DNA from 3 places in the Desulfallas thermosapovorans DSM 6562 genome. Region 2 is predicted to be linked to each of the others. Evidence: riboswitches for the same ligand, from Rfam matches in the RefSeq annotation. Region 2 holds a riboswitch; each other region holds the start of a gene.

Region 1 (4,198 bases), on a different contig from region 2:
ATGAAGTGGAAAGGCAAATAGATGTACTGGAAGACGGCGGAAAGGTGGTTCAGGAAACCCGTGGATGGGATGAAAACAAGGGTATAACCGTGTCCATGCGCAACAAGGAAAACCCGGACTACAGGTGTTTCATCGAGCATGAGCTTCCTCCCATCGAGCTGACGGAAGAATGGATAGAGGAGGTCAGGGCTTCCATCCCGGAATTGCCCGACGCCCGCCGGAGGCGCCTGGTGGAAGAGCACGGGCTGCCGGATTACGATGCCGGCGTAATTACCAGTTCCCTGGCCCTGGCTGAGTTCTTTGACGCTGCGTTAAAAGAGTTTCCCGATGCGAAAACAGTAAGCAACTGGATCATGGGTGAACTTTTGCGGCTGTTGAATGCCCGTAATATGGAATTGGGTGAATCCAGGATTACCCCCGGCGGCCTGGCTTCATTGCTGCAGTTGATTAAAAAGGGTACCATCAGTAATAAGATCGGTAAAGAGGTATTCGAGGTTATGTTCGAGGAGGGCAAAGACCCGGAGCAGATTGTCAAGGAAAGGGGTTTGTCCCAGATATCCGACCAGGGGCAACTAGCCCAAATTATTGATGAGGTTATTGCCAAAAACCCCAAATCGGTGGCGGATTACCAGTCCGGTAAGAAGCAGGCCATCGGTTTTTTGGTGGGTCAGGTGATGAAAGCCACCAGGGGCCAGGCCAACCCCGGTGTGGTCAATTCCATGCTGCGGGAAAAACTGGGGGAATAGAAGAAATAATAGGGCGAAAAAAAATTAAGATTCCAAATAAAAGCCACCTGTGAAATGTTTGGGCATTTCACAGGTGGCTTTTATTTAACCCGGGAAATTTAGCCCGGCGAGCGAAAGGTACCACCACCCGGCTTTTGGTGTGGATATTACATAAAATTATACAGCAGAGCCATGGTAACAATGCCCACCAGCAAGCTGTAGAACAGGCTTCTGGTTTTGATGGCCACCAGCAGTGTGGGTATGAAGGCCCAGATATATTTATTCTGAATACTGATATTAATTTCGCCCTCCGGTGCCAGTACACTTATCGCCGTTAAAGCGCCCAAAACCGCCGGGGCCACAAAGGAGAGCCACCGTTTCACCGGTTCAGGGAACTCATAGCGGGAAAACATTGCCACCGGCAGGATACGTGGCAACAGGGACACCAGCGAAACACCGATGATCATGATCCAGATACTATTTCCGCTCACTGATGAACACCCCCAAACTGGCTGCGGCAATGGTTGCTATGATGATATTAAACATATTTGCCATGGTGGCAGGCATTAAATAACCAATTAACAAACAAATAAAGGCGGAGGATAAAGCCACAATAACATCCGGTTTATTTCTGATCATAAGCACCAGCAGGCAAATATACATTGCCGGCAGAGTAAAACCCAGGCCCAGGCGGTCCGTGTCGCCGATATAGCTGCCCAGTATGGCGCCCAGCAATGTACTGGCGATCCAGCCAGTATGTGAACTAAGGTTAAGTCCAGCCATGTAGGAAGCGGTGGGCGCATGCTGCTGGTAGCGGTTCATGGCCACGGCATAGGTTTCATCGGTCAGCCCGTAGGATAAAATGCTGCCCGTGGCGGTTGGGACATGGCCCTTGAGGTAAGGCACCAGTGATGTGGAAAACAGCAAATATCTTAAATTCACTAAAACGTTGGCCAGGATAATGGTGAATACCGCTCCGCCGGCTTGCAAAACTCCAATGGCGATATACTGTCCGGCCCCTGTAAAGCACAACACCGACATCATGGTGGCCTGGACAATTGACATGCCCACATCAGTTGCCAGCACCCCAAAGGCAAAACCCAAAGGTAAATAGCCCAACACTATCGGGATGGAGTCGTTTATTCCCTGTTTCAATTCTTGCGTTTGCATTTTACGTCCCCGTTCCAGTTTTAAGAATAACAATATTTTACCTATTATAGTACTTTAAACGCGTTTTTTCATTATTATTTTTTGCCAAGTCCGCTACTTTCTTGACGCGTTATCAAGCATCATATAAAATACTACTGGTTTGAATAATCAATAAATTAAAACAGCTCTCCGAGTTCAATAACCTGTTAACCATGTTATGGTTCTTGAACCGGCAGGGTATGCCGGGAAACCGGCCTGCCTCCCATTGCGGAAAGGAGATGATAAACCCTGGGTATGACCGGGCTTTGTTTCCTTTTGGCAGGACAAAGCCCGTTTATTTTCCATTAATACCGGTAAAACAGGTTGTGAACTTGTCGAAAAATTATTTTAAATTTGAACCATATCATTAAGTTAAAAGGAGAATTCGGTATATGACCACCCAACAGGTATTCAGCGTATGCGGTATGTGCACTGTGCGTTGCCCCATCATGGCCGAGGTAAAAAATGACAATGTGCAATTGCTCCAGGGAAATCCTCACGTACCTGCGATGAAGGGGACCATATGCCCCAAGGGTGCCGCTGGAATTGCACTGCTTCATGATCATGAACGTATCCAGGGGCCAATGATTCGCGAGGGCAAGCGCGGTGAAGGTAAATGGCGCCAGGTCAGTTGGGATGAGGCCTTGGAGGAAACCGCCGCCAGGCTCAAAGCGGTGATGGATAAACACGGGGCGCGCAGCGTCGCCTTTTCGGACCGCAGCGGGCCGTTTAAAGATTTGCACCAGGCGTTTGTGCGCGGTTTGGGCTCCCCCAACTATACCAATCACGACAGTTCCTGTGCCCGCAATGTGCACCACGCCTGCATTTCCGTCACCGGTGCAGGCCGCGAGGAACTGGTTTACGATTATAAAAACGCCAGGCATGTGGTATTTCAAACACGCAATATATTTGAGGCTATCAACGTGCAGGAGGTTACTAACCTGACTGCAGCCATGGACGCGGGCTGCAAGATCACGGTTATTGATATCCGGGCCACTATTTCGGCGACGAAGGCTGACCGGTTCCTATTGGTTAGACCCGGAAGTGACTACGCCCTTAACCTGGCAGTTATTCACGAGCTCTTATTCAAGAAACTCTATGATGCTGAATATGCCGCCCGCTGGATAAATGATCTCGGCCAGTTGGAAGAATTTGTACGCCCGTACAGCCCGGAATGGGCCGAAGGGGAAACCGGGGTTCCCGCCGGTGAAATCCGGCGCTTCGTGCAGGAAATTGCCGCCGCCAGGCCGGCCGTGATCTGGCACCCCGGCTGGATGACCGCCCGCTATACCGATTCTTTTTATGTCTCCCGTACAGCTTATATCATCAATGCCCTCCTGGGTTCCATCGGTGCCAGGGGTGGTTTGATGTTTACCAAAAAACCCGGCGACGTTGGGAGGAAGGGTTTGAATAAACTGGCGGACCTGTTCCCCAAGCCCACCGAGAAGCGTGCGGACGGTGTGGGGTGGCTTTACAAGCATTTTGATGCGGGGCCGGGCTTGGCCCACCTGGTTTACAAGGCCATGGAAACCGGTGAACCATACCCGGTGAAGGCCTATATCGCCTACCGCCATGATCCCTTGATGGGTTTTCCCGACCCGGATCGCCTGCGGCAAATATTCGATCATTTGGATCTGCTGGTATCCGTTAGCTTTACGTGGTCGGACACCGCCTGGTATTCAGATATAGTGCTGCCCCTGTCCACCTATCTCGAGCGGGAAAGTATCATGGCCTGTAAAAACGGGCTACGGCCCTATTTCTTCGTGCGCCGGCGGGCTGTTCAGCCGCGCTTCGATACGCGGGCGGACTGGGAGATCATCTGCGGGCTGGCCAGGCGCCTGGGGATTGGCGAGCTGGCCTTTAGCTCTATTGAGGATATCTGGAACTACCAGTTGGAGGGCACCGGGGTACGGCCTGAGGATTTCAATGCCACCGGTTTTGTAAACCTGGCCCAGCCCGTTGAAGACCCGCCCTTTACGGAACCCAGGTTTAAAACGCCCTCCGGTAAAATCGATATTATTTCCGAGAGGCTCGAAAAACAGGGTATTCCATCTTTAAAACCTTACACTGCCCCGAAACGGCCGCCCAAAGGGCAATTCCGCCTGACCTTTGGCCGCTGTGCCGTGCACACCCAGGGCCATACCGTGAACAACCCCATGTTGTCGGAACTGATGTCCGAAAACGTATTGTGGATTAACGACCGGGCTGCGGCAGAACTTCAGATTACCGATGGGGAGCGGGTCACGGTCAGCCGGGACGGCTATTCCGAAACCATCCGGGCCAAA
Region 2 (4,198 bases):
CTTTATACATGAGCCGCTCCACCGGTTGACCCTGAACAAGGTGCTGCAGCACTATATCACCGGCATCTGCGGGGGTAAGCTTCATGTAAAGAATTCCTTCCGGGTTGACCAGAGCCAGGGGCCCCATGTTGCATGATCCCAGGCAACCCGTTTCAATTACCCTTACTTCTTCGCTTAAACCATGTTCTTTAATTTTCTCCACGATGGCGTTATAAACACCGGCACACCCGGAGGAAACACAACCGGCTCCGGCGCAAACCAAAACTTGCGCGCGCCATGATTTCATCGTAAATCACTCCCTTTACTCGTACTTGCTAAGAATTTCCTCAACCTTGTCAGGCTCTACCTTGGCGTATACATCATCATTCACCAGTACCGCGGGTGCAAGGCCGCATGCTCCAATGCAACGCACTTCATCGAGGGAAAATCTTCTGTCTTGCGTGGTGCCTCCCACATGAACCGCCAGCTTTTTCTCCAGGTGTTCAACTATCTTTTGCCCGCCCTTTACATAGCAGGCGGTGCCCAGGCAAACTTTAATACTGTGCCTTCCCTTGGGCACCATGGAGAAAAAGGAATAAAAGGATGCCACTCCGTGAATTTCATTGAGGGACATGCCCAGTCCATCGGACACCTTCTCCAGCGCTTGTCTGGGCAGGTAATCAAATAGTTTTTGTATCCGGTGCAATACCGTGATTAATTCTTTGGGGTTGCCCCGGTACTTTTCAATAACCTGGTCAACCAGCGGGTAAAGTTCTTCTTCATTGGGAGAGCTGCACATACATGCATGACTCATCTTCCATTCCTCCTCGTTTAATAAAATTGCTCCCGGAATTTTCCGGTTTGGAGGGCCCAAGCTTGGGCTTGGACCATAAAAACTCAACACCTCCCGTAGTACGGGGGTAGTATTCTTCAAATACCTGCATGCACCGGTTACATAAAACCAGCATGACTTGCCGTCGCGTCAATGCCTGTAACCTTACCTTTCCCGCGATAGTGCCATCGTTTGCTAACAAATTAAATGTTTACCAATAAAATTGTGCAAATATTCACAAACTATGGTAATATAAACCTTAAAATTATAACAAATAAATTATAGCAAATAAATTAACAAATGGTACTGGTGATATTTGCTTGATTCAGTTCAAAATCAAAGAAAGAATAGATTTTATGTTGTGCGGAGATTGGTGACTTAAGTAGTGCGGCGTTTTATACAGCTATATTACGAAAATACTGCAGAATTATTTTGTTAATACTATTAGTTTTGCTAATACAAATCATTATATTTAATTATACTTTATAACTATAATAAAAAAAGAAAATAAAAAAAGCAATAGGTTTTTTATAAATTTAATAAAATATCTCACAAAATGGTTGATTGTATTTGCTTTATCATGGGAGTCAGGTATCTTGTTTGCAAAATTTTTTGATAAAGCAGGATTTTTAACCGGACCGTCAAATCTACTAACAATATAAAACTTAATCATGTGCTCCGAGTTTTTCTGCCTAAAGCGGATTGGCCATGGCAGTTAAGCCGTTGGGTAAAATCGGAAACGAGTTTGCCTCCCGTGGTTGGAAAGGGGCTTGTTAAATCAGGTAGAGAATCTTTTAGGTGCATACTTTGCGCCGTGTTTTAGTGCCTGATAAATAATTTTGAGATTAACGCAAAAAGTCTCCGGCCATGGCTGGAGATTTTTTGTGTTTCCGGGTCACTTTTGTTCCAGTAACGGCGGCAGGTTCACCGGTTGCTGTGGCAAGGCAACAGACTGCGGAGCCATTAGACTAATGAAAAGGAGTGGTTGGATGGCGGAAATGGTCAACTTGACTATAAACGGTCAGCAAATCGAAGTCCCGGCAGGTACTACGGTATTAAATGCCGCCGAGCAAACGGGCATTCACATTCCCAGGCTTTGCTATGAACCGGATCTCAGTCCCTTTGGCGCGTGCCGTTTATGCGTGGTGGAAATCGAAGGTATGCGCAACCTGCCGGCCTCTTGTGTAACCACGGTAACCCCGGGTATGGTTGTGCAAACCCATTCGCCGGCAGTAATTGAGGCCAGGCGTACCATATTGGAATTATTGATCGCCAATCACCCCCAGGATTGCCTTACCTGCGAGAAAATGGGGGACTGCAAGCTGGCTCAATACTGTTATGAATACGGCGTCAAGACAACTCCCTTTGACGGGGAAAAACATGATTATGCCATTGAGGAAAGCAACCCCTTTATTGTTCGCGACCTGAACAAGTGTATTTTGTGCGGCAAGTGTATCCGGGCCTGTGCCGAGATAACCGGCAAGAATAACCTGGACTTTGCCTACCGTGGTTTTAATACCAAGGCCACCACATTTTATGATGTACCCTTTGTGGAATCGGATTGTGTTTTCTGCGGCAACTGTGTTTCGGTATGCCCCACCGGGGCACTGGCCGAAAAACAGATCAAGGGCAAGGCCAGAAACTGGGAATTGCAAAAGGTGAGGACCACCTGCCCATTTTGCGGTACGGGCTGCAGTTTCGACCTGTGTGTTCATGACGGTCGCGTGGTGGGGGTTAAATCAAGCCCGGACGGTACGGTAAACAGCCGTGCCCTGTGCATTAAAGGAAGGTTCGGCTGGGACTTTATTTATAGCGATCGCCGGCTCACTACCCCTTTAATTAAACGCAACGGTAATTTCGAGCCCGCTTCCTGGGACGAGGCGTTGGATTTGATTGCCGCCAGGCTAAGCGAAATAAAAAACAGGTATGGTGCCGATTCCTTTGCCGCCCTCAGTTCGGCCAGGTGCACCAATGAAGAGAATTACCTGGTGCAGAAATTTACCCGGGGGGTGATGGGCACAAATAACGTGGACCATTGTGCCCGTACCTGACACGCTCCCACGGTGGCCGGTCTGGCCACTTCTTTCGGCAGCGGCGCAATGACCAACTCAATTTCGGAAATTGAGCAGGCTGAACTGTTATTATTGATAGGTACCAATACCACCGAAGCACACCCGGTTATTGGTTATAAAATGAGGCAGGCAGCCCGCCGGGGGGCAAAACTGATTGTTGTGGACCCGCGGCGGATAGAACTGGCGGAGGAAGCTGATTACTGGCTGCGTATCCGGCCCGGTAATGATATTCCCTTCCTGAACGGGTTAATGCACATCATCATTAAAGAAGGGCTTTATGACCGGGCCTTTGTGGAAGAGCGAACCGAGAATTTTGAGGCGCTGAAGGAAACCGTTGAGAAATATACCCCGGAATACGTGTCCGGTTTGACCGGTATACCGGTGCAGGATTTGTATGACGTGGCCCGTCTCTATGCCGGTACCGACAAGGCGATGATTTTTTATACCCTGGGTATTACCGAGCACGTATGCGGGACAAACAATGTCATGAGTATTGCCAACCTGGCCATGCTCACCGGCCACCTGGGACGCCCGGGCACCGGGGTGAACCCGATACGGGGTCAAAACAACGTGCAGGGTGCCTGCGACATGGGGGCGCTGCCCAATGTGTTTACAGGCTACCAGAAGGTGATTGACCCGGCAGCCCGGGAAAAGTTCGAGAAGGCCTGGGGCGTATCCCTGTCCGGTGACATTGGGCTGATGATTCCCGAAATGTTCGATAAAGCCAACTCCGGTGAGCTGAAAGCAATGTATATCCTGGGTGAAAATCCCGTGCTCACTGACCCCAACAGCAATCATATCCGCTCCGGCCTGGAGAAGTTGGAGTTTTTGGTGGTGCACGAGCTGTTTCTGACCGAAACCGCGGCATATGCCGACGTAGTATTGCCCGCCGCCAGTTTTGCCGAAACCGATGGCACCTTTACCAATACCGAGCGCCGGGTGCAGCGGGTCAGAAAGGCGATTGAGCCGCTGGCGGGCAAAACCAACTGGCAGGTAGTGGCCGAGCTTTGCACAAAGATGGGCTATCCCGCAAATTACAGCAGTGCGGAGGAAATTTTCAATGAAATGGCCTCCCTTACGCCCTCTTATGCCGGTATCAGTTATGCCCGGATAGAAGAAAAGGGCATCCAGTGGCCGTGTCCCACCGCCGATCACCCGGGTACGCCGTATTTGCACGCCAACACATTTGTCCGGGGCAAGGGCCTGTTCCAGTCCATCGAGCATATTCCGCCTGCGGAAATGCCGGACCAGGAGTATCCCTTGCTGTTGTCCACTGGCCGCATATTATACCACTACAACGTAACCACGCCTTATT
Region 3 (4,198 bases), on a different contig from region 2:
GTTGGGGGTGATAACCACATTTCCCTCCATATCGCGCACAATGGCACCAAAAAGACATGCTGCTTCACAGTTATCATCGCCCGCATCACAATGACCACTGCAATCCCGAATTTTAAACACCACTGTATTGGGGTCGCCACCCCCCGCAGCATAAAGCAGATACTGGTCTGTAATACTGTCGCCGTCTCGAATTTTGGCCATTTCGTTATCCATATCACCGCGGTAGGCTGATTTAACCAGTTTTTTAAAAATTTCCTCGTACTTTGATTCAGGCATTCGGCTCACCTTTTATAATATTGGTCAATATATGTAATATTGCCGTTTTCTGATTAATTATGAGTCGAAACCTGTAAAAATAATGCAGTTTTTCCATCTAATAACGAGTTATACCGGCATTGCAAGACAATAGATGGCTTATAAATATAAAAGAGACAAAGTTAAAATATTTACCACCGGCGGCAAAAAAATAAACTACCCCAGCACGGGTAGTTTTGGCCTGACTTCGCTAATTCAATAAAAGCGGTATAACTTTTATATCGGTTTTACACTCCGGACAGGTAACCCGGCAATGTTTCGGTAATTTATCAAAGGTCACTTCTTTACCGCAAAAGGTACATTTTACTGCCGGTTTCCCGTCACTGTTTCTATATTCCCGGGCTTTATCATCCAAACTGCAAGACGAACAACTTCCGCAACCTGACATACATTCTCTCCCCCCGATATTTTTTTATAGTGTGACCGCACTCTCACCGGCTACATAACCTGAGGGCCAGGCCCACTGCAGGTTGTAACCACCGTAGTCCCCATCGATATCGAGCACCTCCCCGGCGAAAAAAAGCCCGGGCACCAGCTTTGAAGCCATATTTTCTGGTCCACGTCCCGGACAGCTACTCCTTCGGTGGTTACCTGTGCCTGCTGCCAGGTATTGGTGCCGGTAACTACAAAGCGCCAATCCTTTAATATATCTATTATAGCATTTCTCTCCGCCGTGGTAACCTGTCCCGCCGGTTTGTGAATATCTGCAATCCCGGCCTCTTTAACAGCGGTACAGCGCTGAGGGCAAGTATGGGAGGACCGGAAATACCGTAATCAGTAAACAGTATCTCCACTTTGATTTTTTCCCGCCATTATTAACCTTCATAAATTAAGACCCCTATCACCTTTTGTCAAACAGTACCCGCAGCTTACCATAATTTATTAAACTAAATCCAGTCAAATCCTTCTAACAAAATATTGACCGGCCCGTCCGAATTTTATGGCAGCATGCAGACAAAACTATGGTTATGTACCTATTGCAAATAAATTTTTACAACGTTATTATTATATAAATGAGTAAAATATAACTCTTCGAGTCGGGATATCCTGCAGACTTTATGTTATGGATGCCTGACCGGTAGGGTGGACCGGGAAACCGGACCGCCTCCCATTGCGGAAAGAAGAGAACCGCTAGGTTATAACCCTGCATGCTCCTTCTTGGCAATGCAGGGCTTTTTATTTTTTCCAGGATCATAAGACAAGGAAGGGGGGAAAATAAAGCTTAGCGGTTTTATTCCCAGTAGTTATATTGAAAAAAATAAACAAGGAAAAGGGAGGAATAATTAATGCAAAGAAAAAGCCCGCTTATTGTGATGATCTTAGTGCTGGCGCTGTTGACGGCGCTGGTGGGCTGCGCTCAGAATGCAAATGACAACCAGCAGCAGGAGCAACAATCGGCCCAACCGGATAATAAAAATATTATCCTGGCCACCACCACCAGCACCCAGGATAGCGGTTTGCTGGATGTGTTGGTACCCCAATTCCAGGAACAAACCGGCTACACTGTTAAAACAGTGCCCGTAGGGACCGGGCAGGCATTGGAAATGGGCAAAATGGGCAACGCCGATGTGCTGTTGGTACATGCTCCTGACGCCGAAAAGCCGCTGGTGGAAGACCAGACGGTCATTAACTACCAGCTGGTTATGCATAATGATTTCGTGCTGCTGGGCCCCCCCGGGGACCCGGCCCAGGTGAAAGGTACCACCGATATTCTGGAGGCATTCAGAAAGATAGCGGATAATGGCGCATTGTTTATTTCCCGGGGCGATGACTCGGGTACTGATAAAATGGAAAAAAGCCTGTGGAAAGACGCCGGAATTGACCCTGCAGGACAAGCATGGTATCAGGAAACCGGTCAGGGCATGGGTGCCAGCATAACCGTAGCCAACGAAAAACAGGCCTACATACTCAGTGACCGCGGTACCTTCCTGGCCCAATCAAAAAACATCGATCTGGAGATTGTTTCCGAAGGTGACGAAGCGTTGAAAAACATTTACCACGTCATGCAGGTGAACCCGGAAAAATTCGACCGGATTAATGCCGAAGGGGCCAAAGCCTTTGTGGAGTTTATGATCGATAAAGATACCCAGGAAACAATCAAGGAATTCGGTGTGGATAAATACGGCAGTCCGCTGTTCTTCCCTGACAGGCTGGACGGTTAAAAAAATTGTACCGCTCAAGGATAAACAACAGACCCTCTATCGCCTGACCAAAAAGGTGCAAGCCAGTCAATTCAGCTGACTGCACCTTTTCATTTTTCAATTTTATCTCGTCATAGCAACACTTAATAAAAAAGCCGTTACTTACCGCTTAACATATTTTTGGCAATAACCACCCGCTGAATCTGGTTGGTACCTTCATAAATTTGGGTGATTTTGGCGTCGCGCATCATCCGCTCCAAGGGGTACTCCTTCATATAGCCATAACCGCCCAGCACCTGCAGCGCGTCAACCGTAACCTGCATGGCTGTATCCGAGGCAAACAGCTTGCACATGGAGGAAAACAGGCTGATATCGGTGGTCGAAGTATTATTCTCCGCAGCATGTTCAATTAAGAAAGCAGCTTTATAAACCAGCTGCCGGGCCGCTTCCACCCGGGTGGCCATATCCGCCAGCATAAATTGCAGCCCCTGGAAAGTAGCTATGGGCTTGCCGAATTGAACCCGCTCTTTGGCGTAATTAACGGCATAATCCAGAGCTCCCTGGGCAATACCAACAGCCTGGGCACCGATAACGGGACGGGTACGGTCAAGGGTCATCATGGCAATTTTAAACCCGTCACCCTCTTTACCCATCAAATTTTCCACCGGAACAGGACAATTATCAAAAATAACCTCCGTGGTTTCAGAGCCCCTAATGCCCATTTTATGTTCCTTTTTGCCAATAATTATACCAGGGTAATTTTTCTCCACAATAAACGCGCTTAAACCTTTTAATCCAGCCTTGGGATCTACGGTGGCGAAAACAGTGAATACATCGGCAATACTACCGTTGGTGATAAAGCACTTTTGCCCCGAAAGCAAATACTTATCCCCTTCCCGCACAGCCCTTGTCTTCACAGCGCCCGCGTCAGAGCCCGCGTTAGGTTCGGTAAGGGCAAAGGCACAGATTTGGTCACCGTCGGCAATGCCCGGCAGGTATTTTTCCTTTTGAGCCTCGGAACCACCCACCAGTATGGGCATCATGCCCAATTCCTGGGCTGCCACTATCAGTGACACAGCGGCCGACGCTTTGGCGATCTCCTCCACAATCAAGCATACCGAAGGCAGTCCGGCCCCGGTGCCGCCATATTCCTCGGGTATCCCGGCCCCCAGCAACCCCTGTTCTGCGATCAGCTCCTTTAAATCCCACGGGTATTCGTCCTTTTCATCAATTTCCGCCGCCCGGGGGGCCACCTTGTCTTCAGCCAACCGTTTCACTATTTGGCGTAGCATTTCCTGTTCTTCCGTCAGTTGATACGACATACTAAACCTCCTCTTTTTACATAATTTCACATGCTGTAGGTAAAGACAGATAAGATTGGTTCTGGTAAGCAGTTGCCGCACATATACATTTTATCTCCTCTTGGTTTATTAATATTGGACACCCGGTGATCAATTCCTTTATACATGTTAGAAATTTATTATATTTTTGAATATTATAAATAAGGGTTGCTAAATTGCAATTATTGACTATAATTGTGCAGCACAGGAAATACTACAGGGAAATGAAATGAATGAGATAGCCCACCATCAACAAAAGGAGTGGTAAAATTTATGGATCCGGATAAAGCATATGTCAACAAATTAGAGGGCGAAATAAAGGAACGCCGGGCTGAAATCGATGAATTAAAGGCCAATATCCAGCAGGCGCAAGCCGAAGCACAGTTACAGTATGATGATGGA

Evidence for each region. A riboswitch is a leader RNA that binds a small molecule or an ion and turns the genes downstream of it on or off. The one in region 2 is predicted to bind molybdenum cofactor.
Region 1: it holds a riboswitch for molybdenum cofactor, as region 2 does, so the genes downstream of both, LX24_RS03345 (molybdopterin-containing oxidoreductase family protein) here and fdhF (formate dehydrogenase subunit alpha) in region 2, are expected to answer to the same signal.
Region 3: it holds a riboswitch for molybdenum cofactor, as region 2 does, so the genes downstream of both, LX24_RS12440 (ABC transporter substrate-binding protein) here and fdhF (formate dehydrogenase subunit alpha) in region 2, are expected to answer to the same signal.

Annotation. Positions count from the first base shown of each region.
Region 1 is NZ_VNHM01000003.1:23,041-27,238, reverse strand. Features, by position in the region: gene gatB (Asp-tRNA(Asn)/Glu-tRNA(Gln) amidotransferase subunit GatB) at 1-746, shown strand, start outside; gene LX24_RS03355 (AzlD domain-containing protein) at 893-1,216, opposite strand; gene LX24_RS03350 (AzlC family ABC transporter permease) at 1,203-1,895, opposite strand; molybdenum cofactor riboswitch at 2,050-2,166, shown strand; gene LX24_RS03345 (molybdopterin-containing oxidoreductase family protein) at 2,306-4,198, shown strand, end outside.
Region 2 is NZ_VNHM01000013.1:9,239-13,436, forward strand. Features, by position in the region: gene nuoF (NADH-quinone oxidoreductase subunit NuoF) at 1-286, opposite strand, end outside; gene nuoE (NADH-quinone oxidoreductase subunit NuoE) at 302-793, opposite strand; molybdenum cofactor riboswitch at 1,476-1,596, shown strand; gene fdhF (formate dehydrogenase subunit alpha) at 1,801-4,198, shown strand, end outside.
Region 3 is NZ_VNHM01000016.1:53,249-57,446, reverse strand. Features, by position in the region: gene LX24_RS12450 ([Fe-Fe] hydrogenase large subunit C-terminal domain-containing protein) at 1-276, opposite strand, end outside; partial or broken gene LX24_RS12445 (NAD(P)/FAD-dependent oxidoreductase) at 728-1,041, opposite strand; molybdenum cofactor riboswitch at 1,334-1,455, shown strand; gene LX24_RS12440 (ABC transporter substrate-binding protein) at 1,602-2,477, shown strand; gene LX24_RS12435 (acyl-CoA dehydrogenase family protein) at 2,615-3,778, opposite strand; gene LX24_RS12430 (sll1863 family stress response protein) at 4,070-4,198, shown strand, end outside.